DNA from 4 places in the Bradyrhizobium sp. SZCCHNRI3043 genome. Region 4 is predicted to be linked to each of the others. Evidence: predicted binding sites of a transcription regulator. Region 4 holds the regulator's gene; each other region holds the start of a gene.
What was found. Region 4 encodes PhoB, which activates phosphate uptake and scavenging genes when phosphate is short. Its sites were predicted from a motif close to TGTCATNNANCTGTCAT; they were not measured.
Positions count from the first base shown of each region.

Region 1: a site for PhoB is predicted at 4,093-4,109, ahead of QX124_RS18875 (alkaline phosphatase D family protein). Genes of this name have one in related genera too.
Region 2: a site for PhoB is predicted at 4,835-4,851, ahead of ugpB (sn-glycerol-3-phosphate ABC transporter substrate-binding protein UgpB). Genes of this name have one in related genera too.
Region 3: a site for PhoB is predicted at 3,611-3,627, ahead of QX124_RS18240 (DUF2794 domain-containing protein). Genes of this name have one in related genera too.

Region 1 covers NZ_JAUHID010000008.1:256,709-263,904, reverse strand. The annotation lists gene QX124_RS18900 (hypothetical protein) at 1-37, shown strand, start outside; gene QX124_RS18895 (TAXI family TRAP transporter solute-binding subunit) at 187-1,365, shown strand; gene QX124_RS18890 (YkvA family protein) at 1,495-1,908, opposite strand; gene QX124_RS18885 (4a-hydroxytetrahydrobiopterin dehydratase) at 2,014-2,433, opposite strand; gene QX124_RS18880 (TAXI family TRAP transporter solute-binding subunit) at 2,694-4,040, shown strand; gene QX124_RS18875 (alkaline phosphatase D family protein) at 4,180-5,751, shown strand; gene QX124_RS18870 (response regulator) at 5,797-6,171, opposite strand; gene QX124_RS18865 (Crp/Fnr family transcriptional regulator) at 6,340-7,101, shown strand.
Region 2 covers NZ_JAUHID010000016.1:112,190-119,385, forward strand. The annotation lists gene QX124_RS25440 (Hsp20 family protein) at 1-357, opposite strand, end outside; gene QX124_RS25445 (sn-glycerol-3-phosphate import ATP-binding protein UgpC) at 492-1,571, opposite strand; gene ugpE (sn-glycerol-3-phosphate ABC transporter permease UgpE) at 1,683-2,531, opposite strand; gene ugpA (sn-glycerol-3-phosphate ABC transporter permease UgpA) at 2,531-3,412, opposite strand; gene ugpB (sn-glycerol-3-phosphate ABC transporter substrate-binding protein UgpB) at 3,462-4,781, opposite strand; gene QX124_RS25465 (CaiB/BaiF CoA-transferase family protein) at 4,992-6,194, opposite strand; gene QX124_RS25470 (organic hydroperoxide resistance protein) at 6,346-6,771, opposite strand; gene QX124_RS25475 (MarR family transcriptional regulator) at 6,943-7,196, shown strand, end outside.
Region 3 covers NZ_JAUHID010000008.1:128,908-136,103, reverse strand. The annotation lists gene acnA (aconitate hydratase AcnA) at 1-2,243, shown strand, start outside; gene QX124_RS18245 (DUF1223 domain-containing protein) at 2,432-3,214, shown strand; gene QX124_RS18240 (DUF2794 domain-containing protein) at 3,639-4,004, shown strand; gene QX124_RS18235 (GNAT family N-acetyltransferase) at 4,048-4,575, opposite strand; gene QX124_RS18230 (Bax inhibitor-1/YccA family protein) at 4,728-5,519, opposite strand; gene QX124_RS18225 (ABC transporter permease) at 5,784-7,196, opposite strand, start outside.
Region 4 covers NZ_JAUHID010000001.1:654,930-662,125, reverse strand. The annotation lists gene QX124_RS03105 (hydrogenase small subunit) at 1-35, opposite strand, end outside; gene QX124_RS03100 (nickel-dependent hydrogenase large subunit) at 270-1,709, opposite strand; gene QX124_RS03095 (HupU protein) at 1,706-2,722, opposite strand; gene QX124_RS03090 (HoxN/HupN/NixA family nickel/cobalt transporter) at 2,738-3,859, opposite strand; gene QX124_RS03085 (trypsin-like serine protease) at 4,030-5,346, opposite strand; gene phoB (phosphate regulon transcriptional regulator PhoB) at 5,494-6,201, opposite strand; gene phoU (phosphate signaling complex protein PhoU) at 6,218-6,934, opposite strand; gene pstB (phosphate ABC transporter ATP-binding protein PstB) at 6,965-7,196, opposite strand, start outside.

The sequences.
Region 1 (7,196 bases), on a different contig from region 4:
CGAAGCGCAGCGCAGGCTCGATCAGTTGCAGAACTGAACGCTCGTGACGGCAGCGATGCCGCCCCGTTTCATTTTTTTGTTTCACGCGTGATTTTCGAGTCCGTTCATGGGCGACGCCAGGTGAGACTTGGTGCTGCCCGCGTTCCGGCTCGTAAACATGTGCCAACCTTACATCGAGGGGGACAGATGCGACGTGTTGTTGGAGCGGCCGTAGCCGCAATGATGATGATTGCGTGCGGCTTTGCTGCCCACGCCGAGGAAGGCGAGTTCGACCCCGCCAAGGTGAGCGACAGCCTCAAGGCGATCTTCCAGTTCGGCTCGGTGCAGACCAAGCAGGCGCTGAACGCCAACACGGTGACGCTCATCACCGGCACCATCGGCGGCACCTATGTGCAGTTCGGCGCTGATCTGGCCTCGCTGCTCGATGACGGCAACAATCTGCGCGTCTTGCCGATCGTCGGCCGCGGCTCGGTGCAGAGCGTGGCCGACATCCTGTTCCTGCAGGGTGTCGATCTCGGCATCGTCCGAGCCGACACGCTCGACTATCTCGAGCGCAAGGGCTTCGCCAAGGACATCAAGCGGCAGTTCACCTACGTCACCAAGCTCTACAACGAGGAGATGCAGGTCATCGCGCCACGCGCGGTGCGCACGCTGCGTGACCTCGAAGGCCGCCGGGTCAGCGTCGACCTGCCGAATGGCGGTACCTTCGTCACGGCGCTGACGGTGTTCGAGCGGTTGGGCCTGCGCGCCAACTTCGCCTATATCGAGCAGCGCATCGCGATGGAGAAGCTGAAGCGCGGCGAGCTCGATGCCGTCATCGTGGTCGGCGGCAAGCCCTACAAGTCGGTCAGCACCTTCGTCAACGACGGCCGCTTCCATCTCGTCAACGTCGATTACGATCGACCGCTGCAGACCGACTACCTGCCGGCGACCCTGACCGCGAAGGACTATCCGAACCTGATCGCCGAGGGCGAGAAGGTCGACACGATCGCGGTGCCGGCCGTGCTCGCCGCCTATAATTGGGCGCCGAACACCGACCGCTATCGCAAGCTCGCGACCTTCGTCGATGCCTTCTTCACCAAATTCCCGGCATTCCAGAATCCGCCGTTCCATCCGAAGTGGAAGGAGGTCTCGCTGTCGGCGCCGCTGGCCGGCTGGCAGCGGCTGCCGTCCGCGAGCAAATGGCTGGAGAGCCATGCCATGGAAGGCGCACAGCGCGACCGCTTCGATGACTTCCTGAAGCAGAGCAGCGCCGGCAGGGCGATGCCGAGCGAGGCCGACCGCGAGGCGCTGTTCAAGCAGTACCAGGCCTGGGAGGCCGAGAAGACCGGCAGCGCCCGCGCCCAGGCGCGCGGCCAGCGCTGAGATCGTAGCGTTCAACGAGGTCCCATCAGGAGAAAAGCCCCGCGGACGCGGGGCTTTTTGCTGTTGCTTGCCTTTGTGCCGTTCCGAGGCGCTGACTGCGGGAACCCGGCTTGCCGGCCCGAGCCGCCGTCAGCCGATATTCTCGCCGTCCTTCGCGACGTCAGCGTTCTTGTCTGCCGCCAGCCGCGCGAGTACGGCGCGGGCCGCGGCATGATGGTCGGGCGTGATGTTCGAGGCGACCATGCGGATGGCGGTGGCGAGCACCGCCGCGTCGTCGGTGAAGCCGAGGATGGGCAACACGTCAGGCATGAAGTCGAACGGCACGACGAAGTAGGCGATGGCGCCGAGCAGGGCGACCTGGACGTGCCGCGGTGTCTCCTTGTCGAAGGCGCAGTAATACGCCGCAAGCAGCTCCTCGGCGAACGGCAACCGCGCGACAACCGTCTTGAACTTGATCCAGAAGCGGCGGCGAAGGGTCTCGCGATCCCGGGCCAGCCGCTCCGCGGGCTCGAAGCCAACGTTGTAGTCGGTCGCATCCGACATGATGTCCGATCTCCGGTTCCAGACGGCGCTGGAGGCGCGGTCCTCGCCCTCGGATGTGGTGATGGCGACGCCGGCCGCAAGGCGCGTGCCGTCGTCGCCAAGGCCTCAGCCGCGCATCGTCGCGGCGATCGCATTCATCGCCTTGGCGAGCTCGATGTCGCGCATGGTCACGCCGCCTGCGTCATGGGTCGTGAGGACCACCTCGACGGTGCGGTAGACGTTGCGCCACTCGGGATGATGGTCGTGCTTCTCGGCGACCAGCGCGACCCGGGTCATGAAGCCGAACGCTTCGTTGAAGTTCTTGAACGTGAAGGTGCGGGCGATGGCCTCACGGCCCTCCAGCTCGGACCAGTCGGGAAGCTCCCGCAGGGCGGTGGCGCGTGCCTCCGCCGACAATCGTTGCGGCATCTCGATCTCCTCTTGTGGTGCAATCGACCGGACACGTGGCAGCGTCCGGGCGATTGCGGGGCTACCTCCGGCTGGATCGCGCCGGTGTCCGGTTGCCAAGACTAGCCGAAAACGCATCCCGATCAGAGCCTTGTCACAGGCGCCATGCCGGGAGGGGCTCGGAACTGTCCCGATCCTGCGGTAACTGGTGCGATGGTAACCATGACGCAGATGTCACCCCGGGCGGACAAGAAATTTGCTACAGTTCAGCTCTATCGAAGGACGACGTGGCCAGACGAAGCCGCCTGTGGCATCGCCCGGGCCTGGGACCACCGGAGGACGGGAATCTGGTAGATACTCAGACCACGCCAGCGCAGCGCTCACGGATGCGCCCTGCCGTGTTCATCGTCATCGCCGGGATCCTCGCGGTCGTCGGCGCTTTGACGGGTGCCTACTATTTTGCGATGCGTCCCGTGGTGCTCAAGATCGCGGTCGGTCCGCCCAACAGCGACGACCTGAAGGTCGTCCAGGCCTTGACCCAGGCCTTTTCCCAGTCGCACGCCTCCGTCAGGCTGCGGCCGGTTCCGACCGAGGGCGCCGCCGAGAGCGCGCAGGCGCTGGCCGCCGCCAAGGTGGATCTTGCGATCGTGCGGGGCGACCTGGAGGTCCCAAAGAACGCACAGGCGGTAGCGACGCTGCGCAAGAACGTCGTCGTCCTCTGGGTGCCCTCGTCCGGCAAGGGCAAGAGCCGCAAGGGTGGCGCCAAGATCACGAAGATCTCGCAGCTCGCGGGCCACAAAGTCGGCATCATCGGCCGGACGCCGGCGAACGCGAACCTGCTGAAGGTCATCCTGCGCCAATATGGCGTCGACCCCGGCAAGGTCGAGATCGTCCAATTCCCGATCACCGAGGCCGCCGAAGCGGTCCGAAGCCAGAGGGCCGATGTCTATCTGGCGGCCGGTCCCATCAACAGCAAGATCACGGCGGATGCGATCGCCGCCGCCACCAAGGAGGGCGGCCCCCCCACCTTCCTGGCCATCGATTCCGCCGGAGCCATCGCACAGAACCATCCCGAATACGAGGCCACCGAGATTCCGGCCGGCGCGTTCGGCGGGGCGCCCGATCGCCCTGAAGATGAAGTGAAGACGATCAGCTTCAATCACCACATCGTGGCACGCAAGGGCCTCGCCGAATCGGCGGTCTCGACGTTCACGCATCAGCTGTTCTCGGTGCGCCAGCAGCTGATGTCGGAATTTCCGCTTGCCGCCAAGATCGAGACGCCGGACACCGACAAGGACGCCGCGATCCCCGTCCATCCCGGCGCGGCGGCCTTCGTCGACGGCGAGGAGAAGACCTTCCTCGACCGCTACAGCGACTACATCTGGTGGAGCCTGATGGCGCTTTCGGCGATGGGCTCGGCCGGCGCGTGGTTCGCCGGCTATCTCAAGCGCGACGAACGCACCATCAACACCTCGCTGCGCGATCGTCTGCTGGAGATGATCACGATCGCGCGCAAGTGCGATTCGACCGAGGAGCTCGATCAGCTCCAGGCCGAGGCCGACGAGATCTTGCGCAACACGCTGACCTGCTTCGAGGACGGCGCGATCGAGCACGCGGCGTTGACCGCGTTCAACATCGCGCTCGAGCAGTTCCACAACGCGGTCGCCGATCGCAAGCTCATCCTGATGAGCATGCCCGCCAATCTGCAGCGAACCGGCGCGCAGTTGCGTGCCGCCGGCACCTGAGGTCTGCCACGCTCCCCTTGCGGCGGTGTCGCGCACTGCCCAAGACGCCGCGTGTAATTCCAGCGTCATCAATCTTTTCTAGGTCTGCCGGGCCGTGGCTCGCGCCTGCTCCCGCGCGCGATCCGACCAGGAGATCCGCATGACGCTTCGCATTCCTCGACCGCGCCCAGCCCTGTCCCGCCGCCGCTTCCTGTCGACAGCCGCCGCAGCCGGCGTCACGACGCTGGCGATGCCCTATCTGAGCCGCGCCGCCGACCGGCCGCAGATCACGCATGGCGTGCAGTCCGGCGACGTTGGCATGGATGGCGGCGTGGTCTGGGCGCGTGCCGACCGGCCGTCGCAGATGCTGGTCGAGGTGGCGACCACCGAGTCGTTCAAGGACGCGCGTACGCTGCCTCCGGTCGCCGCACTTCCGGAAAGCGACTTCACGGCCAAGATGCTGATCGACGGTCTGCCCAGCGGCCAGGACATCTTCTACCGCGTCAAGTTTCGCGACCTTTCACATGTCGCGGTCGAAAGCGAGGCCGCGCTTGGCCGCTTCCGCACCGCGCCCGGCAACAAGCGCGACGTCTCGTTCGTCTGGGGCGGCGACGTGGCGGGGCAGGGCTGGGGCATCAACCCCGACGATGGCGGCATGTTCACCTTCTCGACGATGAAGAAGCACCGCCCGGACTTCTTCCTGCATTCCGGCGACACCATCTATGCCGATGGCCCGATCAAGTCCGAGGTGAAGCTGCCGGACAACAAGGTGTGGAAGAACCTCACCGTGGAAGAGAAGGCGAAGGTCGCCGAAACGCTCGACGAGTTCCGTGCCGCTCACAAATACAATTTCCTCGACGAGAACGTCCGCGCCTTCAATGCCGAAGTGCCGATCTTCGTGCAGTGGGACGATCATGAGGTCACCAACAACTGGTCGGCCTCCAAGGAGCTGCCGGCCAGCTACAAGGAGCGCAACATCCAGCTGCTCGCGGCCCGCGCGGCGCGCGCCTTCCACGAGATGTATCCCATGCGCGAGAGCATCATCGAGCCGGGGCGCGTCTATCGCACCATCAATTACGGCCCGCTTCTCGACGTGTTCGTGCTCGACGAGCGCAGCTACCGCGGCGCCAACGGTCCCAATCTCGAGGACAAATATGGTCCGGCGTCCTACTTCATCGGGCCGGAGCAGATGCGCTGGCTGAAGCAGGCGCTGCTCAATTCGCGCGCGACCTGGAAGGTGATCGCCTCCGACATGCCGCTCAGCATCATCGTCTATGACGACGCAGCCAACAAGAAGGGCTCGGAAGCCATCGCCCAGGGTGACGGCCCGGCGCGCGGCCGCGAGCTCGAGATTGCCGAGATCCTGCGCTTCATCAAGACGGCGCCGATCCAGAACACGGTGTGGCTGACGGCGGACGTGCACTACGCGGCCGCGCATTATTACGATCCGAACAAGGCGCAGTTTCAGGACTTCGAGCCATTCTGGGAGTTCGTCTCCGGTCCGCTGCATGCCGGCACGTTCGGTCCGAACGAGCTCGACAACACCTTCGGCCCCGAGGTGCGGTTCATCAAGGCGCCCGGCCTCGACAAGCAGAATCTGCCGCCGTCGGCCGGCATGCAGTTCTTCGGCCACGTCAAGATCGAAGGCGCCACGGGCCAGATGACCGTGACCCTGCGGGATCGCGCCGACGTCGCGCTGTGGTCGACCACGCTCGATCCGAAGCTGGGCTGAGGTCTCGTTGTCCGGCGGCAAGACGATCGCGTGCTGCGACGGCAACTAATCGCGTCGCCGCAGCACCGCCTCCAGCGCGTCGGTCGGGCAAGGCTTCGGCAGCCGTGGCCGGTCGGCGAAAGCGGCCGGCACGCGGTCGGCGCCATAGCCGGTGGAGAAGGCGAAGGGAATGCCGAGCGCCGTCAGCCGCTCGGCAATCGCAAAGCTCTTTTCGCGGACCAGGCCGACATCGAGCAATGCGAATTGCGGGGTGCGCTCCGCGATCATGGCGAGCGCGGTCGCGACGTCGGCTGCGATCCTGATGTCGGGAACGCCGAGGTCGGTAATCGTGTCTTCCAATCCGAGCGCAATGATGGGGTCGTCTTCGACGACCAGCACATGTTGATAAAGCTCGGGCACGCCTGATTGCGAGCTGGTCATGGGATCTGCGGGTTCCAGGATGAGGGATGGGCGCCGCAGCCGGCGTCTCCTCTTGAGTGCGCTGGCGGGTTCCTGGAACCAAGGCAGCATATCAGAGTTCCTGTGTCGGTGCACTTGTGAACACAAGGAGCACGAATCACGCACATGCGTTGCGCGCAGGGGATGACGATGCTGAGCCAGGGTGTAACCACGCTGAACCGGGAGCGGCCCCACAACAACCTGCTGCTGCGGCTGAGTCCGGCCGACTACGCGCTGATCTCGCCATATCTGGTGGAGGACGAGGCAACGCCGAACGATCTGCTCTACAATCCCGGGGACGACGTGCAGATCGTGCATTTTCCCTGTGGGCCGGCGCTCACGTCCTATCTCGTCCCCAATGAGGACGGCCGCGACGTCGAGACCATCCTGGTCGGCCGCGAGGGCGCCGTCGGCGGCATCGTCAGCGAGGGCTTCCTGCCGGCCTATACGCGGATCGTCGTCAAGTTCGGCGGCCCGTTTGCACGGCTGCCACTGTCCCGCCTGGCGGCCGCCAAGCTGCAATCCAAGACGCTCCGCAACGTGTTCGCGCGCTACGCCGATTGCATGCTGGCGCAGATGTTCCAGTCGACCGCCTGCAACGCGATTCATTCGATCGAGCAGCGGACGGCGAAGTGGATCGTGGCCGCGATGGACCGCACCGACGGCGAGCCGATCGTGCCGCTGACGCATGAGCAGCTGGCGACGCTGCTCGGCGTCGGCCGCAGCTATGTCAGCCGGGTCGTCCAGACCTTCCGAGCCGAGGGCATTCTCGAAACCCGCCGCGGCGCCTTCATGGTGCGCGACTTCGACGCGCTGAAGCGCCGCTCCTGCCTGTGCAACGAAGCCGTGAAGACCCATTTCGAGGAGGTCCTGCGCGGCGTCTATCCGACCGAGCAGGCTGCGACGGGCTGAGCCCGCAGGCGTTTTTTACTTTCCGCGCATAGGCGCAGCCGACGGCTGTCAGTGCTGGTCCTCGTGGGATTGCCGGTCGGAGTGGTTGGTCTCGT
Region 2 (7,196 bases), on a different contig from region 4:
CAACAACCCGTTCTTCAGGTCCGCACCGAGCACATGCATTCCCTCCGCCAGCACGAAGGTGCGCTGGAAGTGGCGCGCGGCGATGCCGCGATGAATGTATTGCCTGGTCTTGTCGTCCTGCTGCCGGCCGCGGATGACGAGCTGGTTTTCCTCAATGGTGACATCGAGTTGGTCGCGGGTAAAACCCGCCACCGCCAGCGTGATCCGCAGACGCTCGGGCTGGCCATTGGTGCGCTCGAACCGCTCGATATTGTAGGGCGGATAACCGTCGGCACCTTTGACGACGCGGTCGAGCACGCGCTCGATCTCGTCGAAGCCCAGCAGGAACGGACTGGAGAGCGAAGGAACACGAGACATGGTTTACAAAGTCCTCTCGAAGCGACTTTGATGTATCAGGGCCCTGACGGCACCCCTTGAGCAGCAATATGGGCACGATCCGGGGCGCGTTCAAGCACCCCGAATGCGCCGGAACGGCCAGCCTGTGGAAGGGTTTAAACGGACAGCCGCTGCCGGCCGTCGGCCGAGAACAGATGCAGCTTGGCCCGCGGCGCCACGGCGCGGATCCGCGCGCCGATCTCCGGCGCGGCGGTGCCCGGCAGCCGCACGATGATGTCGTTGGCGGTCGCGGTGAGCCGGTCATCGCTGCCCATATCCTGGCGCGCGCCATAGACATAGGTCTCGGCGCCAACATGCTCGATCGCCTCGACGCGGAGGTCGAGCCCGACCCCGCCCGCCGGAACGGTGTCGCCGAGCTGGAAATCCTCAGGCCGGATGCCGAGCTGGCCCGCCTCTGCGGGAACCGCGTCGGCGCCGTGCAACTGGGCGCGCACGCCATCGGTCGGCATCAGGTTCATCGGCGGTGCGCCGATGAAGGACGCGACGAAGGTGGTCGCGGGCTTCTGATAGATGTCGAGCGGATTGCCGATCTGCTCGACCTTGCCGCCGTTCATCACCACCAGGATGTCGGCGAGCGTCATGGCCTCGAGCTGGTCGTGGGTGACGTAGATCGCGGTGGTGTTGAGCCGGCGCTGCAATTTGCGGATCTCGACCCGCATCGCGATGCGCAGCTTGGCGTCGAGGTTGGACAGCGGCTCGTCGAACAGGAACACCTTGGGTTGGCGCACGATGGCGCGGCCCATCGCCACGCGCTGGCGCTGGCCCCCGGACAGCTGCCGCGGCTTCCGCTCGAGCATGGAGCCGAGCTCGAGAATGCGCGCTGCGTCCTCGACGCGCGTCCTGATCTCCTTCTCCGCCATGCCGCGATTGCGCAGGCCGTAGGCCATGTTGTTATAGACGGTCATGTGCGGATAGAGCGCATAGTTCTGGAACACCATCGCGATGTCGCGATCGGCAGGCTCGATGGCATTGACAATGCGGCCGCCGATGTCGATCTCGCCCGACGTGATCGTCTCGAGCCCCGCGACCATCCGCAGCAGGGTGGATTTGCCGCAGCCCGACGGCCCGACCAGCACGCAGAACTGACCATCGCCGACATCGACATCGACGCCTTTGATGGCTTCGAAGCCGCCGGGATAGACCTTGCGGACGTTGCGGAGTGTGACGTTGGCCATGGGTTACCTAGCGAATAGCGAATGGGGAGTGGCGAAGAGGGAAGGGGGACGAAGCGAGCCGTTGCGCGAACATCCCTGTTCGCCACTCGCCATTCGCTATTCGCCCCCTCGTCACTTTTCCGTCTCCACCAGCCCCTTGACGAACAGGCGCTGCATGACGACGACGACGAACACCGGCGGCAGCATCGCGAGCACGGCGGTCGCCATGACGACCGGCCACTCCGTCAGCGCGTCGGTCGTCGTGATCATCTTGCGGATGCCGATCTGGATGGTCTGCATGTCGTCGCGCGTGGTGATCAGCAGCGGCCAGAGATATTGATTCCAGCCGAGGATGAACAGGATCACGAACAGCGCCGCCATGTTGGTGCGCGACAGCGGCAGCAGGGTGTCCCAGAAGAAGCGGAGCGGCCCGGCGCCGTCGATGCGGGATGCCTCCAGGAGCTCATCCGGCACGGTCATGAAGAACTGGCGGAACAGCAGCGTGGCGGTGGCGGACGCGATCAGCGGCAGCGCGAGCCCCGCATAGCTGTCGAGCATGTGCAGGTCGGCGACGATCTTGTAGGTCGGATAGATGCGCACCTCGACCGGCAGCATGAGGGTGATGAAGATCAGCCAGAAGATCGGCATGCGGAACGGGAAGCGGAAGTAGACGACCGCATAGGCCGAGATGATCGAGATCGCAATCTTGCCGACGGCGATCAGCAGCGCCATGACCAGCGAGTTCAGCAGCATGGTCGCCACCGGCTCGCGGGTCGAGCCGCTCGTGCCGACGAAGATGGTCTGATAGTAGGTCGACAGGAAGTGCCCGCCCGGCAGCAGCGACATCTGCCCGTTGGCGATGACCGCATTGTCCTGCGTCGAGGCGACGAACGCGAGATACACCGGGAACGCCACGATCGCGATTCCGATCCACAGGATGGCGTGCGCGACGTAGCGTCGAATGCCTTCTTGCTCGACCATCAGTAGGTCACCTTGCGCTCGACGAAGCGGAACTGGATCGCCGTCAGCACGATGACGATGACCATCAGAACGACGGATTGTGCGGCCGACGAGCCGAGATTGCCGCCGAGCAGGCCGTCCGTGTAGACCTTGTAGACCAGCGTCTCGGTGGACTTGCCCGGGCCGCCACGGGTCATCGTGTCGATGATGCCGAACGTCTCGAAGAAGGCGTAGACGATGTTGATCACCAGCAGGAAAAAGATGGTCGGCGACAGCAGCGGGAAGGTCACGGTCCAGAACCGCCGCATCGGCCGCGCGCCGTCGATCGCGGCGGCCTCGAGCACGCTGCGGGGGATGCTCTGCAGCCCGGCGAGGAAGAACAGGAAGTTGTAGGAGATCTGCTTCCAGGCGGCCGCGAGGATGATCTGCAACGCCGCCTGGTCGCCGTCGAGCAGCGGATTCCAGTCGATGCCCATCGCGCGCAGATAGCGCGAGATCACGCCGAGCGACGGATGCAGCATGAAGATCCAGAGCACGCCCACCACCGGCGGCGCGACCGCGTAGGGCCAGATCAGCAGCGTCCGGTACAGCGTGACGCCGCGCAGCGGCTTGTCCGCCATGACCGCGAGCAGCAGCGCGACCGAGAGCGACGAGAGTGCGATGGCGAAGGAGAAGCCGAAGGTGCGGAGAATGGCTTGAAAATAGTCCGGCTGACTGAGCAGGTCGGCGTAGTTCTCGAACCAGACGAAGCTCGTGGACAGGCCGAACGCGTCCTGCAGCAGGAACGACTGGATGACGGCCTGGATCGCGGGCCAATAGAAGAAAATCAGCACGATCGCGAGCTGGGGAGCGACCAGCACGAACGGCAGCAGTTTTGATTGGAAGATGGCGTTCTTCTGCATGGTCGGTCGGCGAGCCGGCAGGCCGCGGGTGGCCTGCCGGCTCTTGGCCTCACTTCACGGCCGTCTTTTCGAACTGGCGCAGCATCTGGTTGCCGCGCTCGACCGCGGCGTCCAGCGCCTGCTTGGCGGTCTTCTTGCCGGCCAGAGCCTGCTCGATCTCCTCCGACCAGACGTCACGCAGTTGCACCATGTTGCCAAGACGCAGGCCGCGGGAATTCTCCGTCGGCTCCTTGTTGGTCAATTCGAGCAGCGGCGTCTCCAGGTAGGGCTGATCCTTGTAGAAGCCCTCGGCCTTGGCCTTCGCGTAGGCCGCCTTGGTGATCGGCAGATAGCCCGAGGCCTTGTGGATATAGACCTGACGATCGGTGTCCGAGAGGAAGGTCAGGAACTTCGCCACGCCCTTGTATTCGTCCGCGCTCTTGCCGCCCATCACCCAGAGCGAGGCGCCGCCGATGATCGAGTTCTGCGGTGCGCCCTTGGCGTCGGGATAATAGGGCATCGGCGCAGCGGTGAAGGCGAACTTGGCCTGCGCCTTGACGTTGCCGAAGAACGCCGACGAGGTCAGGTAGATCGGGCATTCGCCCGAGGTGAAGCGGCCCTCGCCGGTGTTGGTGCGGCCGGCATAGTCGTAGGTCTTGTCCTTCTGCAGCTCGACCAGGTTTTCGAGATGCTTCACCTGCAGCGGACCGTTGAACTCCAGCACGGTGTCGAAGCCGTCGAGACCGTTCGCCTTGCTGGCGAGCGGCACGTTGTGCCAGGCGGAGAGCTGCTCGAGATTGACCCAGGTGACCCACGAGCCGGAGAAGCCGCAGGTCGGATGGCCGGCCGCCTTCAGCTTCTTGGCGGTCTCGAACAGCTCGGGCCAGGTCTTCGGGATCTCGGCGTTGACCTTCTTCAGCTCGTCGAGATTGACCCACATGACGGTGGACGAGGAGTTGAAGGGGAAGGAGAGCATTTCGCCCTTCGAGGTCGAATAGTAGCCGGTGATGGCCGGCAGGTAGCTCTTGGGATCGAACTTCTCGCTGGCGTCCTGCATCAGCTTGTAGACCGGCTTCACGGCGCCGGTGGCGGCCATCATCGTGGCGGTCCCGACCTCGAACACCTGCATGATATGCGGCGCATTGCCGGCGCGGAAGGCGGCAATGCCGGCATTCATCGTGTCGGCGTAGTTGCCCTTGTAGGTCGGAACGACCTTGTAGTCGGTCTGCGAGGTGTTGAAATCGTTGGCGAGCTTGACGATGACGTCATTGTTGGCGCCGGTCATCGCGTGCCACCACTGAATCTCCGTCACCGCATGTGCGGGTGCGGCGGCGCCAAGGACCAGCGTGGCTGCCGCAGCGGCGGCGGTCCAGAATTGTCGAAGTGACATTAAAAAATACCTCCCATGGAACGTCATCGGCGTCGCGGCCGTAGCAGCGCGAGATGACAGTTTTGTGAATGTATAACCGGTTGGACCGTCAGCGGAAAGCGCGTTCGTCGCGGCTTCGCGGCGGAATGCCGCGACTTGCGCGAGACAGCGCGGCGCCGGGGCGATGCCCCAGGCGACGCTAGCGTGGGGAGACGACAGGCTGATGGCGCTTCAGCGCTTGCGCTCGGCGCACACCGTGCCCTGGGACAGCAGGGCCTGGATCTCGTGCTCCGAATAGCCGAACTCGCTGAGCACCTCCTGCGCATGCTGGCTGAACTTCGGCGGCGTGGAGCGCAGGGTCGGCTTGGTGCGTTCGAGCCGGATCGGCGACGCGACGCCCTTGTACCAGTCCTTTTCGATGACATCGCCGCGGTAGATCGTGTGCGGATTGGTCAGCGCCTGGTCGATCTTCTGCACGGGTCCCGCCGGCAGGCCGGCCGCGAGCAGCCGGTCGCACAGCGGCTCCGCCTCGAATTGGCTGAAGACGGCGGCGAGCTCGGCGCGCAGCGCCTCGCGATTGGCGACGCGATCCTTGTTGCGGGCGAAGCGCGGATCGGTGCCGAGCTCCGGCCGGCCGATCTCCTTGGCGAGCTTGCGGAAGGTGCCGTCATTGCCGACGCCGATGAAGATATCGTCCGTCTTGGTCGGGAAGATCGCGTAGGGAACGAGGTTCGGATGCTCGTTGCCGGTCAGCGACGGCGGCTTGCCGTGCATGAAGTAGTTTGCGGTATGCGGATGCATGATCGCGAGGCCGGTCTCATACAGCGTGACCTCGAGGAACTGGCCGAGCCCAGAGCGCTGCCGTTCCGACAGCGCCATCAGGATGCCGATCGCGGCATAGAGTCCGGTGGTGATGTCGACCAGCGGCACGCCGATCCGCATCGGTCCGCTCTGCGACGAGCCGGTCGCGGCGATCATGCCGGTCATCGCCTGGATGATCGCGTCATAGCCGGGATTGCCGCCGCGCGGACCGTCGGCGCCGAAGCCGCAGATGCGGCAGTGCACCAGCTTCGGGAATTTCTCGCGCAGTGTGTCGCTGCCGATGCCCCACTTCTCCAAGGTGCCGGGCTTGAAGTTCTCGATCAGCACGTCGGCGGTCTCGAGCATCCGCATCAGCACGACGCGGCCACCCTCGGAAGCGAGATCGAGGCCGATCGAACGCTTGTTGCGGTTGATCCCGACGAAATAGGCAGCGTCTTCGTCGTGGAAGGGAGGGCCCCAGTCGCGGACCTCGTCGCCGGCCGGCGGTTCGACCTTGATCACGTCGGCGCCGTGATCGGCCAGGATCTGTGTGCAGTAGGGCCCGCCGAGCACGCGCGTCAGATCGATCACGCGCAGTCCGGCCATGGCGCCGGGAGCAAATTGGGGTGTCATCGGATGTCGCGAGGTTGGTTTCAGCTCGCGGCCATTAAGCATTGCTGCGGCGCTGGTGCAAACGCGGCTCGCCGAATGGCGCCGTCGCGAAAACGCGAGGCCTGCCCTGCGGCGGACGCGGGAAAACGCTGCCGCAGGGCGGAATTCAGCCTCAGACGACGGTCAGCTTGACATCGACATTGCCGCGCGTGGCGTTGGAATAGGGGCACACCTCGTGCGCCTTGGCGACCAGAGCCTCGGCGTCGGCCTTGGCGAGGCCGGGCAGCGACACCGCGAGCTCGACGGTGATGCCGAAGCCGCCTTCTGAACGCGGGCCGATGCCGACGGTCGAGGTCACCGACGTGTCGGCGGGAACCTTCGGGCCGCCCTGCGAGCCGACAAACTTCATCGCGCCGATGAAGCAGGCCGCATAGCCGGCCGCGAACAACTGCTCCGGATTGTTGCCGGCGCCACCGCCGCCGCCGAGCTCCTTCGGGGTGGAGAGCTTGACCTTGAGCGAGCCGTCGAGGGTCGCGGCTTCGCCGTCGCGGCCGCCGGTCGCCTTGGCGCTGGTCTTGTAGAGCACGTTCACGGACATGGGGTGTCTCCCGGGTTGGATGGACGAATTCAGTGGAACCATATTGCACACAATTAAATTGTGAACAATATAATTGTTCGGTAGAAAATTCGTGATCGGGGCGCCGGGCCCGTTGTCGACCCGAGGCGTGCGGGCTCAAGATGCCGATAGGATCGACCTGTGGTGACCTCGATGCGAAAGAAGTCCGCGGCAGACCTGCCGCTCCAGCTCGGCAACCAGCTCTGCTTCGCCGTCTATTCAACCGCCCATGCCTTCAACCGGGTCTACAAGCCTTTGCTCGACCGTCTCGGCCTCACCTATCCGCAATATCTGGTGATGCTGGTGCTGTGGGAGCGCGACGGCCTGTCGGTGAAGGAGATCGGCGAGCGGCTATTCCTGGATTCCGGCACGCTGACGCCGCTGCTGAAGCGGATGGAGGCGCTGCA
Region 3 (7,196 bases), on a different contig from region 4:
AATTCCTGAAGTGGGGCCAGAAGGCGTTCTCGAACTTCTCCGTCGTGCCGCCCGGCACCGGCATCTGCCACCAGGTCAACCTCGAATACCTCGCGCAGACCGTCTGGACCAAGAAGGAGAAGATGACCGTCGGCCGCACCAAGGGCACCTTCGAGGTCGCCTATCCGGATTCGCTGGTCGGCACCGATTCGCACACCACGATGGTCAATGGTCTGGCCGTGCTCGGCTGGGGCGTCGGCGGCATCGAGGCTGAGGCCTGCATGCTCGGCCAGCCGCTGTCGATGCTGCTGCCCGACGTCGTCGGCTTCAAGCTGACCGGCGCGTTGAAGGAAGGCGTGACCGCGACCGACCTGGTGCTGACCGTCACCCAGATGCTGCGCAAGCTCGGCGTGGTCGGCAAGTTCGTCGAGTTCTTCGGGCCCGGCCTCGACCATCTCTCGGTCGCCGACAAGTCGACCATCGCCAACATGGCCCCCGAATATGGCGCGACCTGCGGCTTCTTCCCGGTCGACGCCGCCACCATCGACTATCTCAAGACCTCGGGCCGCAAGGGCCCGCGCGTCGCGCTGGTCGAGGCCTATGCCAAGGCGCAGGGCCTGTTCCGCACCGCCAAGTCGGCGGACCCGGTGTTCACGCAGACGCTGACCCTCGATCTCGCCGACGTCGTGCCGTCGATGGCTGGTCCGAAGCGTCCCGAGGGCCGCATCGCCCTGCCGGCGGTGGCCGAGGGCTTCGCCACCGCGCTGGCCGGCGAGTACAAGAAGAGCGATGCCGCGCAGCGCTTCCCCGTTGAGGGCAAGGACTTCGACATCGGCCATGGCGATGTCGTCATCGCCGCCATCACCTCCTGCACCAACACCTCGAACCCGAGCGTGCTGATCGGCGCCGGCCTCTTGGCCCGCAACGCCGCCGCCAAGGGCCTCAAGGCCAAGCCGTGGGTGAAGACCTCGCTCGCCCCGGGCAGCCAGGTGGTCGCCGAGTATCTGGCTAACTCCGGCCTGCAGAAGGACCTCGACAAGGTCGGCTTCAACCTGGTCGGTTTTGGCTGCACTACCTGCATCGGCAATTCAGGTCCGCTGCCGGAGGAGATCTCGAAGTCGATCAACGACAACGGCGTCGTCGCGGCGGCCGTGCTGTCCGGCAACCGCAACTTCGAAGGCCGCGTCTCGCCGGACGTGCAGGCCAACTACCTGGCCTCGCCGCCGCTGGTCGTGGCCTACGCGCTGGCCGGCACCGTGACCAAGGATCTTTCGGTCGAGCCGATCGGCATCGGCAAGGACAAGAAGCCGGTCTACCTGAAAGACATCTGGCCGACGACCAAGGAGGTCAACGACTTCGTCAAGAAATTCGTCAAGGCGTCGATTTTCAAGAAGCGCTACGCCGACGTGTTCAAGGGCGACACCAACTGGCGCAAGATCAAGACGGTCGAGAGCGAGACCTATCGCTGGAACATGTCGTCGACCTACGTGCAGAACCCGCCGTATTTCGACGGCATGAAGAAGGAGCCCGAGCCGATCAAGGACATCGTCGAGGCCCGCGTGCTGGCGCTGTTCGGCGACAAGATCACGACCGACCACATCTCGCCGGCCGGTTCGATCAAGCTGACCTCGCCCGCCGGTAAATTCCTCAGCGAGCACCAGGTCCGCCCGGCCGACTTCAACCAGTACGGCACGCGCCGCGGCAACCACGAGATCATGATGCGCGGCACCTTCGCCAACATCCGCATCAAGAACTTCATGCTCAAAGGTGCCGACGGCAACATTCCGGAAGGCGGCCTGACCAAGCACTGGCCCGACGGCGAGCAGATGTCGATCTACGACGCCGCGATGAAGTACCAGGAAGAGGGCGTGCCGCTGGTGGTGTTCGCCGGCGCCGAATACGGCAACGGCTCGTCGCGCGATTGGGCTGCGAAAGGTACCCGGCTGCTCGGCGTCCGCGCCGTGATCTGCCAGAGCTTCGAGCGCATCCATCGTTCGAACCTGGTCGGCATGGGTGTGCTCCCGCTCACCTTCCAGGAAGGCACGTCCTGGTCCTCGCTCGGCCTGAAGGGCGACGAGAAGGTCACCATCAAGGGCCTGCAGGGCGACCTGAAGCCGCGTCAAACCCTGACCGCCGAGATCGTGTCGGCCGACGGGGCGGCGCAGCAGGTGCCGCTGCTCTGCCGGATCGATACGCTGGACGAGCTGGACTACTATCGCAACGGCGGCATCCTGCACTACGTGCTGCGCAAGCTTGCTGCTTAACCAAAGCGCGACGCGACAGTTTGGCTCACTCTGAAGTGAGTAGCGGGTGATGAAGGAGGCGGCCTATGACAAAGGCCGCCTCCTTTTCGTTTGCAATCTATTAACTACGAGGGCGGCTTCGCAGATCATTGACGCGGCAGGGCGCAGCGGACCATGTTCCAGACAGGACAGTGACGATGAGTGGACAGATGTCGTGGTGGTCGCGCGCGGCGCTGAGTGTCTGTGCGGTCATCGCTTTCGTCCGGCCGGCTGCGTCCGATCCGCGTGCGGTGATCGAACTCTTCACGTCCCAGGGCTGTTCATCCTGCCCGCCGGCCGACAAGATCCTCGGCGAGCTCGCCAGAGATCCCTCGGTCATCGCGCTGTCCCTGCCGATCGACTACTGGGACTACCTGGGCTGGAAGGACACGCTGGCCGACTCCCGCTTCACGGCCCGGCAGCGGGCCTATTCCAGGGCGCGTGGCGATCGCGAAGTCTATACGCCGCAGGCGGTGGTCAACGGCTCCGTGCATGTGATCGGCAGCGACCGCGAGGCGATCGAAGGCGCCATCGAGGAGACCGTCCAGGGTGGCAGCGTGATGTCGGTGCCGGTGAGGCTGTCGGTCGACGGCCAGGACCTCACTGTCTCCGTGGCCGCGGCCAACGACCAGATGCCGCGCAAGCACGGCGAGGTCTGGGTCTGCTCGATCTCGCGGGTGGTCCCGATCTCGGTCGGCCGCGGCGAGAACAGCGGCCGTGATCTGACCTATTACAACGTCGTTCGCGGTCTTCAGAAGCTGGGTGACTGGAATGGTTCGCCGGTCAGATGGAGCGTGCCGCTGGAGAAGATCGCCCGCGAGGGCGTCGATGGCACCGTCGTCTATGTGCAGGACGGCAGTCGCGACCGCCCCGGCGCGATGCTCGGGGCCGCCTTTTCCGAGTTGCCATTGGTCGGACGGGCTTCAGCAACGGCGCGTGCTCCCGAGCGCTGATCTTCGGTCGTCCTGATCTTCGTTTCCCTTGACCTGCGGTAAGGCGCGTCACGTCCATAGGACGGAGGCGCGCCATAACATGTTCCGTGCAGCTCACGCCAAAAAAGCAAAAGGACCAACTTGCGTTGGCCCTTTGCCTTACTTGTGAATGGACCCGATCCTGACGACCCCGGGGGGCTGGGGGCTGAGGAATCCGGAACCGAAAGGACCGGGCCAACGCACATGAATCTTATGCCTAAGGTCGGGGGCGGTCGGTGGGCGGAAAGACGGCGCGATTATGATTCTGCTAACGATCCCGTGACGCTTGCGTGTTCGCGGAGTTCGCGCGGTTGGCATGCACGGCCGAACTTCAACAATGAAAACGGCCCCTTGCGGCTTCCGGCGGTTGGCGCGATCATGTCACACAGATGACAGGAGGACGCTCATGAACCTCACTCCGGAGGATGCCGACCCCAGCGAGAACCGCGCGGCGGCGCGCAACGCGGCCGCAGCGCCCAACCGGGTGACGTTCGATCGTCTCGAGCTGAATCGTATCCTCAACCTCTACGGCCGCATGGTCGCCGACGGTGAGTGGCGCGACTATTCGATCGACTTCCTGCGTGACCGGGCCGTCTTCTCCGTGTTTCGCCGGGCGTCCGAGGTGCCGATCTACCGCATCGAGAAGGACCCGCGGCTGGCGCGCAAGCAGGGCATGTACAGCGTGATCTCGGCCACCGGCCTGATCCTGCGCCGCGGTCATGAGCTCGAGCGCGTGCTGCTGGTGATCGCGCCGAAGCCGGCGCTGGTCTGATCCCACGCGCTCCGGCTGATCATGACATTCCGACTGGCGTTGCTTACGCCGGGACGTCGCTGCTCCCGGCCCCGAGCGGGCGCTGCATCATCACAGTATCGAGCCAGCGGCCGAATTTCAGGCCGACGCTCGGGTGGGTGCCGATCATCTGGAAGCCGCAGGCGGTATGCAGCCGGACCGAGCCGGCATTGGCGGAGTCGCCGATGACGGCGATCATCTGGCGAAAGCCTCCCTCCTCACAGGCGTCGATCAGCCGCCGCATCAGTCGCATTCCGATGCCACGACGCTGGCTGGCGGGGGCGAGATAGATCGAGTTCTCCACCGTGAAGCGATAGGCCGGGCGAGGCCGGTAAGGCCCCGCATAGGCATAGCCAACCACCTCTCCGTCCAGCAGGGCGGCGAAATAGGGAAAGCCGTCGTCGGTGAGCGCCCGGAAGCGGCGCGTCATTTCCGTCAGATCCGGAGGGTCGAGCTCGAAGGTGGCCGTGCCCTCGCGGACGGCCTGGCCGTAGATGACGGTGATGGTGGGAAGGTCGGCCTCCCGGGTGGGCCGGATCTCAATGTCGGACATGGTGGAAACATACCAAAGCGGACGCGGCGATCAATCCGGCCTCGCGGCATGGCTGCCGTCGCGCCCGCGCCGCGGTCGCAATTGGCTTGCGCAAACGAAAAGCCCCGGCGGTGAGGCCGGGGCTTCGAAGGTCGCTCGTGTGAGCCGCTGGCTCAGTCGCGCTGTCCGAGCAGCTGCAGCAGCAGCGTGAACAGGTTGATGAAGTTCAGGTACAGCGACAGGGCGCCGGTGATCGCTGCGCGCTCGGCAATGTCGCCGCCCGCGGAAGCGTAGCCGTAGATGTACTCGTTCTTCAGACGCTGCGTGTCCCAGGCGGTCAGGCCGGCGAACACGAACACGCCGATCACCGAGACGATGAACTGCAGCATCGAGCTCGCCAGGAACAGGTTCACGAGGCTCGCCAGCACGATGCCGACCAGGCCCATGAACAGGAACGAGCCCATGCCGGTCATGTCGCGCTTGGTCGTATAGCCGTACAGGCTGAGCGCGCCGAACGTCGCCGCGGTGATGAAGAACACCCGCACGATCGAGGTGTGAGTGTACACCAGGAAGATCGACGACAGCGAGATGCCCATCAAGGCCGAGAACACCCAGAACAGGATCTGCGCGGTCGACGGCGCCAGGCGGTTGATGCCGGCCGAGATCGCGAACACCATGACCAGTGGGGCCAGGATGAACAGCCACTTCAGCGGGCTCACGAACATCGCGTAGCCGAACTGCGTCAGGTACGCGTTGCCGAACTTGAATACGCCGGCAGCCGGATCGCCGGTCACCGACGCCATGTAGACGCCCAGCGCCGCGAGGCCGGTGATGGCCAGGCCGATGCTCATGTAATTGTAGATGCGCAGCATGTAGGCGCGCAGACCGGCGTCGACGGTCGCGGCATCGGCGCGCCCGGCCACCCGGCCAAAGGGTGAAGCATAATTGCGGTCTAGGTCCGACATGGTCGATTCCCGTTGGTTGCCCGGCAGTCCGGTCCTGGCAGGACCTTTAGCCGGTTCTCGAAAAACCCTATCTCATACCCACTGCCACAGATATTAAATTTGCGTCATCGGCAAAATCGCCATCTTTTGGCAGGTCTCTGAGCCCATTCCCTAGATGGGAAACTAGCATATCCGCCGCAAGCGTCCACGCGCGGCTGAATGTCGCTCCGCGCGCGTCCCAGCCGTATAAATCGCGTTAACCGTGCGGCATGAGCGCGCAAGCCGCTAGAGATTCCGAAGGACCGTCGCCGGCTTCTGGTTGAGCGCAAGCAGGGTGCCGGCCAGACCGAGGCCGACCGTCACGATCAGCGCGGTCAGGACGACCAGCGCGGCGCTGCCCGCCTGCCAGGCGAAGCTCAAGGTCATCAGCCGGGTCACGATCAGCCACGCGGCGACCGACCCCGCGACGACGCCGAAGGCGGCGGTGGCGAAGCCGATCATCAGATATTCCAGTGCGTAGGCGCCGAGCAACCGCAGCCTGGTGGCGCCCAGCGTCTTCAGGATCACGGCATCGTAGACCCGGTGGCGGTGGCCGGCGGCCAGCGCGCCGCCCAGCACCAGGATGGCCGAGATCAGCGTCACCGCGCTGGCGCCGCGGATGGCGAGCGCAAGGTTGGAGACGACCGAGCCGACCGTCTCCATCACCTCGCGGACCCGCACGCTGGTCACCATCGGGAAGGCGTCGGCCACCTTGCGGATGACGCGCGCATCCTCGACGGCATCGGAGCGCGCCTCGGTCAGGGTGGCGACATGGGTGTGGGGCGCGCCCTTGAAGGCATTCGGGGAGAACACCAGCACGAAATTGATGCCGAGCCCCTGCCAGTCGATGGTGCGCATGTTGCCGATCCGCGCCGTGATGTCGCGTCCGAGCACGTTGACCACGATGTCGTCGCCGAGCTTGAGGCCGAGACCGTCGGCGATCCGCTTCTCGATCGAAACCAGCGGCGGGCCGCCGTAGTTCTCGCCCCACCACGCGCCCTCGACGACCTTGGATCCCTTGGGAATCTCGGCGGTATAGGTCAGGCCGCGGTCGCTCTGCAGCACCCATTCGGTGTCCGTCGTCGCCTTGAGGTCCTCGGCGCGCACGCCGCGGGCGGAGACGATGCGCCCGCGCAGCATCGGCACGTCTTCGACTGCCGATTGAGGGGCGAGGTCCCTGAGGAAGCCGCGGAAGCGGTCGGCCTCGCCCGAGGGGACGTCGATGAAGAAAAACGACGGCGCCTGCTCCGGCAGCTGTGCCAGGAACTGGCGTCGCAGATTGCCGTCGATCTGGGTGATGGTGACCAGCACGGCGAGCCCCAGCCCGAGCGACAGCACTACGGACGGTGTCAGCGCGCCTGGGCGATAGATATTGCTGACCGCCAGCCGCAGCATCGGGAAGCGGCTGCGCGGCAGGGCGCGCGCAATCGCCATCACCGCGGCGGCAATGCCGCGCAACAGCACGAACACCAGCGCGGCGGCGACGACGAACACGGCGGCGATGCGCTTGTCGTAGGACAGGCCGATCACCACCGCGATCAGCAGCGCGACCGTGCCCGCGATCAGCATCAGATAGCTCCAGCGCGGCCGGTGCCATTCGGCGATGACCGCCTCGCGGAACAACGCCGCCACCGGCACGTCACGCACGCGCCCGAGCGG
Region 4 (7,196 bases):
ATGACGCTGTAAAAAGTTTCCGTTGCCGCGCCCATGAGTCCTCCCCCTGACATCGCGTTGGCGATCATCTGATCGCGTTCTGGCGAGAAGGACAGCAAGATGCGGGCCAGCATCATTGCTGGATTCGAATCATAATGATTTCAGATGCTTGAGGCGGTGCGATCGCAGCGACGGAGCCTTCGGTGGTGGATCGCGCGCGACAATCGGAAATCACGCGCTTTGCACCGACAATCTTGTTTCCGCTTGCTGCCTGCCTGTGTGCAGCGCGCTCAATGCGCCGTGCAGACCATGCAGGGATCGAACGACCGCACGACGTGCTGGATGCCGACCGCACGCGCGCCGGCATCGCCGACCTCGGTGCCGACCAGCGCCTGCTCGAGCGGGCCCGCAACGCCGTCGGCGTCGCGCGGCGAAAAATTCCAGCTCGTCGGCGCGATGATCTGATAACGCTCGATCCGGCCGGAGCGCACCGCGAGCCAGTGGCCGAGGCTGCCGCGCGCAGCCTCCACGACCCCGACGAAGTGGCCGTCGGCCGCCTCACCGCTGTTCACGCAGAACGGCTCGTTGAGACGCAGCGCCTTGATCCAGTGCTCGATCGACAGCGCGAGTTGCGCGGTTTCGATCAGCCGGGCGATGACACGATTGCGGACATTGCTGCGACCGCTCGCGAGCAGCGCGGTGATCAGCGGCTGACCGTCGATGGCCTGCCTTGCGAGAGCGCCGACCTCGACCGGTTCTCCCGCGAGACGCGGCGCCTTGCACCAGCTATAGGCGTCGGCTTTGTCGGCATCGGGCACGGTGCGGCTCTCGGCCGGATCGAGCGACGTATCGTGCATCCAGGCGTGCGAGACGTCCTCGGTGATGCCGTCCGACGGCAAAGCCTGGACCTCGCCACTGCTCGTGCGGACGCCAGCGCGAAAACGAGCCCCATTGAAGTCGTGATACGCGCCGAAGCTCATCAAGGAACCTGGTCCGCTGCCGAGGTCGGCCAGCGCGAGCGCATCGGCCAGCCGAAGGAAATGCGCGAAGTCGCCGGCGCGGCCCTCGCGCCAACGGTCGAGCTCGTCCGATGTCGACAAGGCGAGCACGTTCTCCAACTTGTCGGCGAACACGACGCGCTCAAGGAAACCGCGAAACGACGCCGCGATCGCGTTGAGCCGCACGCGCTCGCCGAGCTCGATCGCGCGCGTCGTCCCGCCTGGCTGGAAGGCGAGACTGTGCGGCCATTTGCCCGCGATCAGGCCCATGATCTCGAGCAGTCGCGCGCGCGCAGGCAGCGCATCGCGGGCAGCGCTGCCCTTCGTCGCCGCGAAACGTTCGGCCGCGGTCGAATGCCAAGCGTGCGAGGCATAAGCATCGCGGGCGAAGTCCGGCATGAAGAAGATGTAGAAATGCGTCAGATGATCCGCCGCGTTCTCGGCCGCGTGCGCGATGTTGCTCGCGAGGATGCCGTTTGGTGCTGCCGCAATGCCCATGGCCTGGCGCAACGCCGCGGCGGCCGCGATCGATTGCGACACGGAGCAGATGCCGCAGATGCGCGGCGCGATCACCAGGGCGTCGAGCGGCGGCCGGCCCTCAAGGATCTGCTCGAAGCCGCGATAGAGCGGCGCCGTCACCTCCGCCCGCGCGACGCGGCCGCTCTCGATATCGAGCCTGACCTCGAGATCGCCTTCGACACGATTGAACGGTCCGACCGTGATCCGCGTCATGGACGGCGCTTGTCGCCGGAACGGCCCGGCGGCACCACGACATGATCCGCCGTCGCATTGACTCGGACGCGGCGCGGCGTGGCCGATTTCGACAGCGCTGCGAGCGCGACGAACCAGGCTTTCGGCATGTCGGTGGGAAGGCCGACGGGGATGCCGGCGAGCTTCGCCGTCTCCAGATAGTTCTGCGCGCTCTCGAAGCCCGGCGAGGTGCAGGCGATGCAGGCATAACCGCCCTTGGTGCAGGAGCCGCCGCCGTTCCACGAGCGCTGATTGCAGTCGCCGACCGCCTGCGTTGCGCGGCAGCCGAGATGCTCCATCAGGCAGCCGCGCTCCGACATCGTCTCCGCGCTCGCCTTGAACTCGTAGAACTCGTTGCGCGAGCAGCCGTGATGAGCGAGGTGGTTGGCGATGAAGGTCGGACGGCCGACCGCGTCGAGACCGTCTGCCGTCAGATCGCCCGAGGTAAGCGCCAGCAGGCTCTCCATCATCCAGCCCGGATGCGGCGCACAGCCTGCGACGTTGATCACCGGCAGCCCGCGTTTCGAGCGGAAGGCCGCGCCAAGCGCGCCGCCGATATCGCTGCCCTCGAACTGCAGTCCGACCGCATCGGTCGGATTGATGCCAGCCGCGGGAATGCCGCCATAGGCGGCGCAGCTGCCGACGGCGACGACGTAGTCGGCCAGCGGCGCCAGATCGAGCAGCCAGTGATAGATCGAGCGGTTGGTGCCGGCGAGCATGTTGAAGCGGCCGCTCAGACCGGGGCCTCGCGCCACCGAGCCTTCGAGCACCAGCAGATCGAGCCGCTCGCGGCCGTCGCGGATCGCCTCTAACAGCTCCACGACCTCGTCCCCTGTCTGCTCGCTGACGGAGGGATGCCACACCAGATCGATGCCGGATTGGCGCAATTCGTCGAACCAGCCGGACGCGCCGCTTTCCAGGATCGACATGGTGCAGCCGCCGCAGCTCGCGCCCTGCAGCCACAGCATCCTGATCGTTCCCTCCGAGCCGACCATCATGAGGCCCCGCTCCTAGCCCGTCTTATGCGTTCCGCTTCGTATCGCCGGCGGGTTTAGCGCCCCCGCACGAACGCTGGCAAGCGCTTCGCCGGGCGTCGCCTCGGAACCGCGCTGACTGCGACCGAGCAGCATGGCGACCGCCCAGACCAGTCCGAACAGGCCGATCGCGACGATTCCGAGATTGGCGACATCGTCGCCCAGCGCGGTGGCGACGTCAGCCCATCCCCCCGTCAGGCCAAGCCGCGGCGCCAACAGCGTGAACGCCTCGAAGCTGCCGATCACCAGCGCGATCGCAACGGATGCGCCGGTGATCACGAGGTTATAGCGCAGCTTGCGTGCGGGATCGGTCAGCGCCCAGCGATAGGCGCCGACCATCAGCATGCTGTCGGCGGTGTCGACAGTGGCCATCGCAGCCGCGAACAGCGCCGGGAATACCAGCACATGGGCGAGGCTCGCGCCGCGCGCAGCCTCGGTCGCCGACAGGCTGAGAAGCCCGATCTCGCTCGCAGTGTCGAAGCCGAGACCGAACAGGAAGCCGAGCGGATACATGTGCCAGGCGCGTCCCACCAGGCGGAGCACGGGGCGCAGCAGGCGGATGAGGATGCCCCGTCCGCTGTTTCCGGCGGTTTCCATCTCGGACTGCGGCTGTGCGGCGCGGCGCCAGAGGTTCACGAACAGAATGAGGTTCGCCAACGCGATAAGCAGCAGGAAGCCGGACGATACCGACGTGCCGATGACGCCGCCGATCGCCCTGATCGCACTCTCTTCATCCAGGAGGTCGGCGCCGGCGATGAGGCTCACGACGATGGTGGCGATAACGACGACGCTGGAATGGCCGAGCGCAAAATAGAGGCCGGCGGCGCGCGGGGCGCTACCGTCCTGCACCAGCTTCCGCACGACGTTGTCGATGGCCGCGATGTGATCCGCATCGATCGCATGGCGCAGTCCGAGCAGCCAAGCCAGCATCGCGGTGCCGACGATGGCGGGCCGGTCGGCGTAGAGCGCGAACGCCCAGGCCCAGGCGAGCGCGTTGGCGGCGACCAGTCCGGCGACCAGCGCAACGGTCCGGCCGGGCTGCGACCGCCACCACAGCAGCCGCGCGGCCCGAGGATGATCAATTTGAACAATCGTCATACTCGGACTATAGCAAGAGCCAGGCCAGTTCGGTAAGGCCCCGCTGCAGGCGAAAGCTGCAGGAAAACCTGGGTGGCGCTTCCCGGACCGCCCTCTCGCTTGGCAACCCGCTATCCAGTCACGCACAGATCATGACCAGCGGCGGGACCTCGTCTCTCTCGCTCCTTCCCTCACCGCGCCGAGGCACTCTGCGCCGCGATCTCGCGGCGCACGACCGCCTCGAACTGGCTCGCGGGGGCGGCGAACATCAGCCGGGTCTCCTCGTGGAACGCCGAGAAGATGCCGACCACGGCAGGCTGCCCACCGACCTCGGCGAGGATCGGCGAGCCCGAATAGCCGAAATTGGCCAGACAATGCACCGTCAGCAGCATCCCGTCCTTGGTCATGCCGGCGCTGCAATTGCGCTGGCCGGTCGGCGAATAGCGCCGCTCCTGGCCATAGCCGATCTCGGAGATGGTGCCGGCCGTCGTCGCAGCCGCGAGCTCCTCGCGGGTCAGCGCCTTGACCGCCACCGGCTTCGACGGCAGCGCATCCTTCAGCACGATCAGCGCCCAATCGGCGGGCGAGCGGTCGAGCGACCATCTGTCGTGCCGGGTCGGGACGAAATCGGGCGCCACGATCAGCTTGTCGGCGACCGACGATGCCGCCGGCGTGCCACGGTTCATGCCGGCCAGGAAGCGGACATTGCCGGGGCTGACCTGCGCCACGCCGTTGAAGACGCAATGCGCGGCGGTGAGCACGACGCGCGGCGCCACCAGGGTGCCGGTGCACCAGCCGCCGCTCGAGTATTGCGCGACGGTGACGACGCCGATCGACGACGCCGGCCAGGAGGTGGGATCGACGACCTCGCCGATGTGGCGATCGAGCCCGAGCAGTTGCTCCGGACGCGGAGTGGCAATGCCCGCATCCGCCGATTCCGGTTTCGGCTGCCAGGACGCAATGGCGCTCTGGGCCTGGACGCGCTGCGGCTCGGTCAACCTGACCCGCTGCACGTCGCGGCCGGCCGATCGCACGCCACTACGGCCCGCCATCACCAGCCAGGCATAGCCCTGCACGACGTCCTGTTTCACACCGCGGCCGTCGAGCAGCATCAGGCCGAGCATGTATTGCGACTGGGCGAAGCCCTGCGCCGCCGCGCGGCTGAACCAGCGACTGGCTTCGCCGTAGTTCGAGGCAACACCCTCGCCATTGACGTAGGCGATGCCGAGATAATGTTGCGCGACGGCTAGCCCCTGATCGGCGGCCTTGCGGTACCAGGCCAGCGCCTCGCTCGGATTACGCGGCACGCCCCAGCCGAACGCCTGCATGAAGCCGACGTCGAACTGCGCCCGCGCATCGCCCTTGGCGGCCAGCGGCAGCAGCCGTCGCATCGCCGCCGCATGCTGCCCGTTGCCTGCCGCCGCGACCGCGTCTTCGAGCTCGGCGGCCGGGGCGCCCGCCGCGCCGCCGAGCAGCACGGCAAGAGATATGATGATGGTCTTGATCAAGGGCGTCCGCTGGGACCGAAACATCGTGACGGGCCACGAAGCAGACACGATCAAGACGGCGGCGGCGTGGCGGAAAGCGGACCGCGATCTCCTCAATCGGGCCCGCTCGCGCCTCACACCTGCTTCGTCCTCACGTCCGATCGCCCCTTACACCTGCTCGCTCTTGGCGAAGCGATCATCGAGCGCATAACCGGCGCCGCGCACGGTGCGGATCGGGTCCTGCTCGCGGCCGGGATTGAGCAGCTTGCGCAGGCGGCCGATATGGACGTCGACGGTGCGCTCGTCGATGTAGATGTCGCGGCCCCAGACGCTGTCGAGCAGCTGTTCGCGGCTGAACACGCGGCCGGGGTGCTCGAGGAAGAATTCGAGCAGGCGGTATTCGGTCGGGCCGAGATCGATCGGCCGCCCCGAGCGCGCCACGCGGCGTTTCTCGCGGTCGAGCTCGATGTCGCCATAGGACAGCACGGTCGCCAGCCGCTCCGGGCTCGCCCGCCGCAGCAGGCCTTTCACGCGCGCCAGGAGCTCCGGCACCGAGAACGGCTTGACGATGTAGTCGTCGGCGCCGGTGGCGAGTCCGCGCACGCGCTCGCTCTCCTCGCCGCGCGCCGTCAGCATGATGATCGGCAGTTGCCGGGTCTCGGAGCGCGCGCGCAGGCGGCGGCACAACTCGATGCCGGAGAGGCCCGGCAGCATCCAGTCGAGCACGACGAGATCCGGAACGCGCTCCTTCAGCCGCGTGTCGGCCTCGTCGCCGCGCGCCACGGTCTCGACCTCGTAGCCTTCGGCCTCGAGGTTGTAGCGCAGCAGCGTCGTCAGCGCCTCCTCGTCCTCCACCACCAGAATTCGGGCGCCCATGTCTGAACCGTCTCTCTTAGTTACCGGGAATCGTCGTCGCGAAGCTCGTCATGTCGCCCTTCGGGCGCTTGTCCATGATCTGCTGGCCTTCGATCATATAGAATACAGTCTCGGCGATGTTGGTCGCGTGATCGCCGATGCGCTCGATGTTCTTGGCGCAGAACATCAGGTGGATGCAGAACGAGATGTTGCGCGGATCCTCCATCATGTAGGTCAGGAGCTCGCGGAACAGCGAGGTGCAGATGGCGTCGACTTCCTCGTCGCCCTTCCACACCGTCATCGCCGCCGGCAGGTCATGCGCGGCATAGGCGTCCAGCACCGTCTTGACCTGCGACTGCACCAGATCGGTCATGTGCTCGAGGCCGCGGATCAGCTTCAGCGGATGGAAGTCGCTCTCCAGCGCCGCGACGCGCTTGCCGATGTTCTTGGCGAGGTCGCCGATGCGCTCCAGATCGGTCGCCACGCGCATCGCGCCGACGATCTCGCGCAGGTCGACCGCCATCGGCTGGCGACGGGCGATCGTGAGCACGGCGCGCTCCTCGATGATGCGCTGCAGCTTGTCGACCTCGGCGTCGGTGGCGACCACCTTCTGGCCGAGCGCGATGTCGCGCCGCACCAGCGCATCGACGGAATCGACGATCAGCCGCTCTGCGAGGCCGCCCATCTCCGATACCAGACGGGTGAGGTCCTGCAGATCGCTGTCGAACGCCTTGGCGGTATGTTCACTGGCCATGATGATCTCCTGAAGACAATGTCGTCGGCGTCAGCCGAACCGGCCGGTGATGTAATCCTGGGTCCGCCGATCACTCGGCGAGGTGAAGATCTTGCTGGTGTCGTCGAACTCGATCAGCTCGCCGAGATACATGAAGGCGGTCTTGTCGGAGACGCGCGCCGCCTGCTGCATGTTATGCGTCACGATGGCGATCGTATAGTTTTCGGCGAGCTCCTGGATCAGCTCCTCGACCTTGGCGGTCGAGATCGGATCGAGCGCCGAG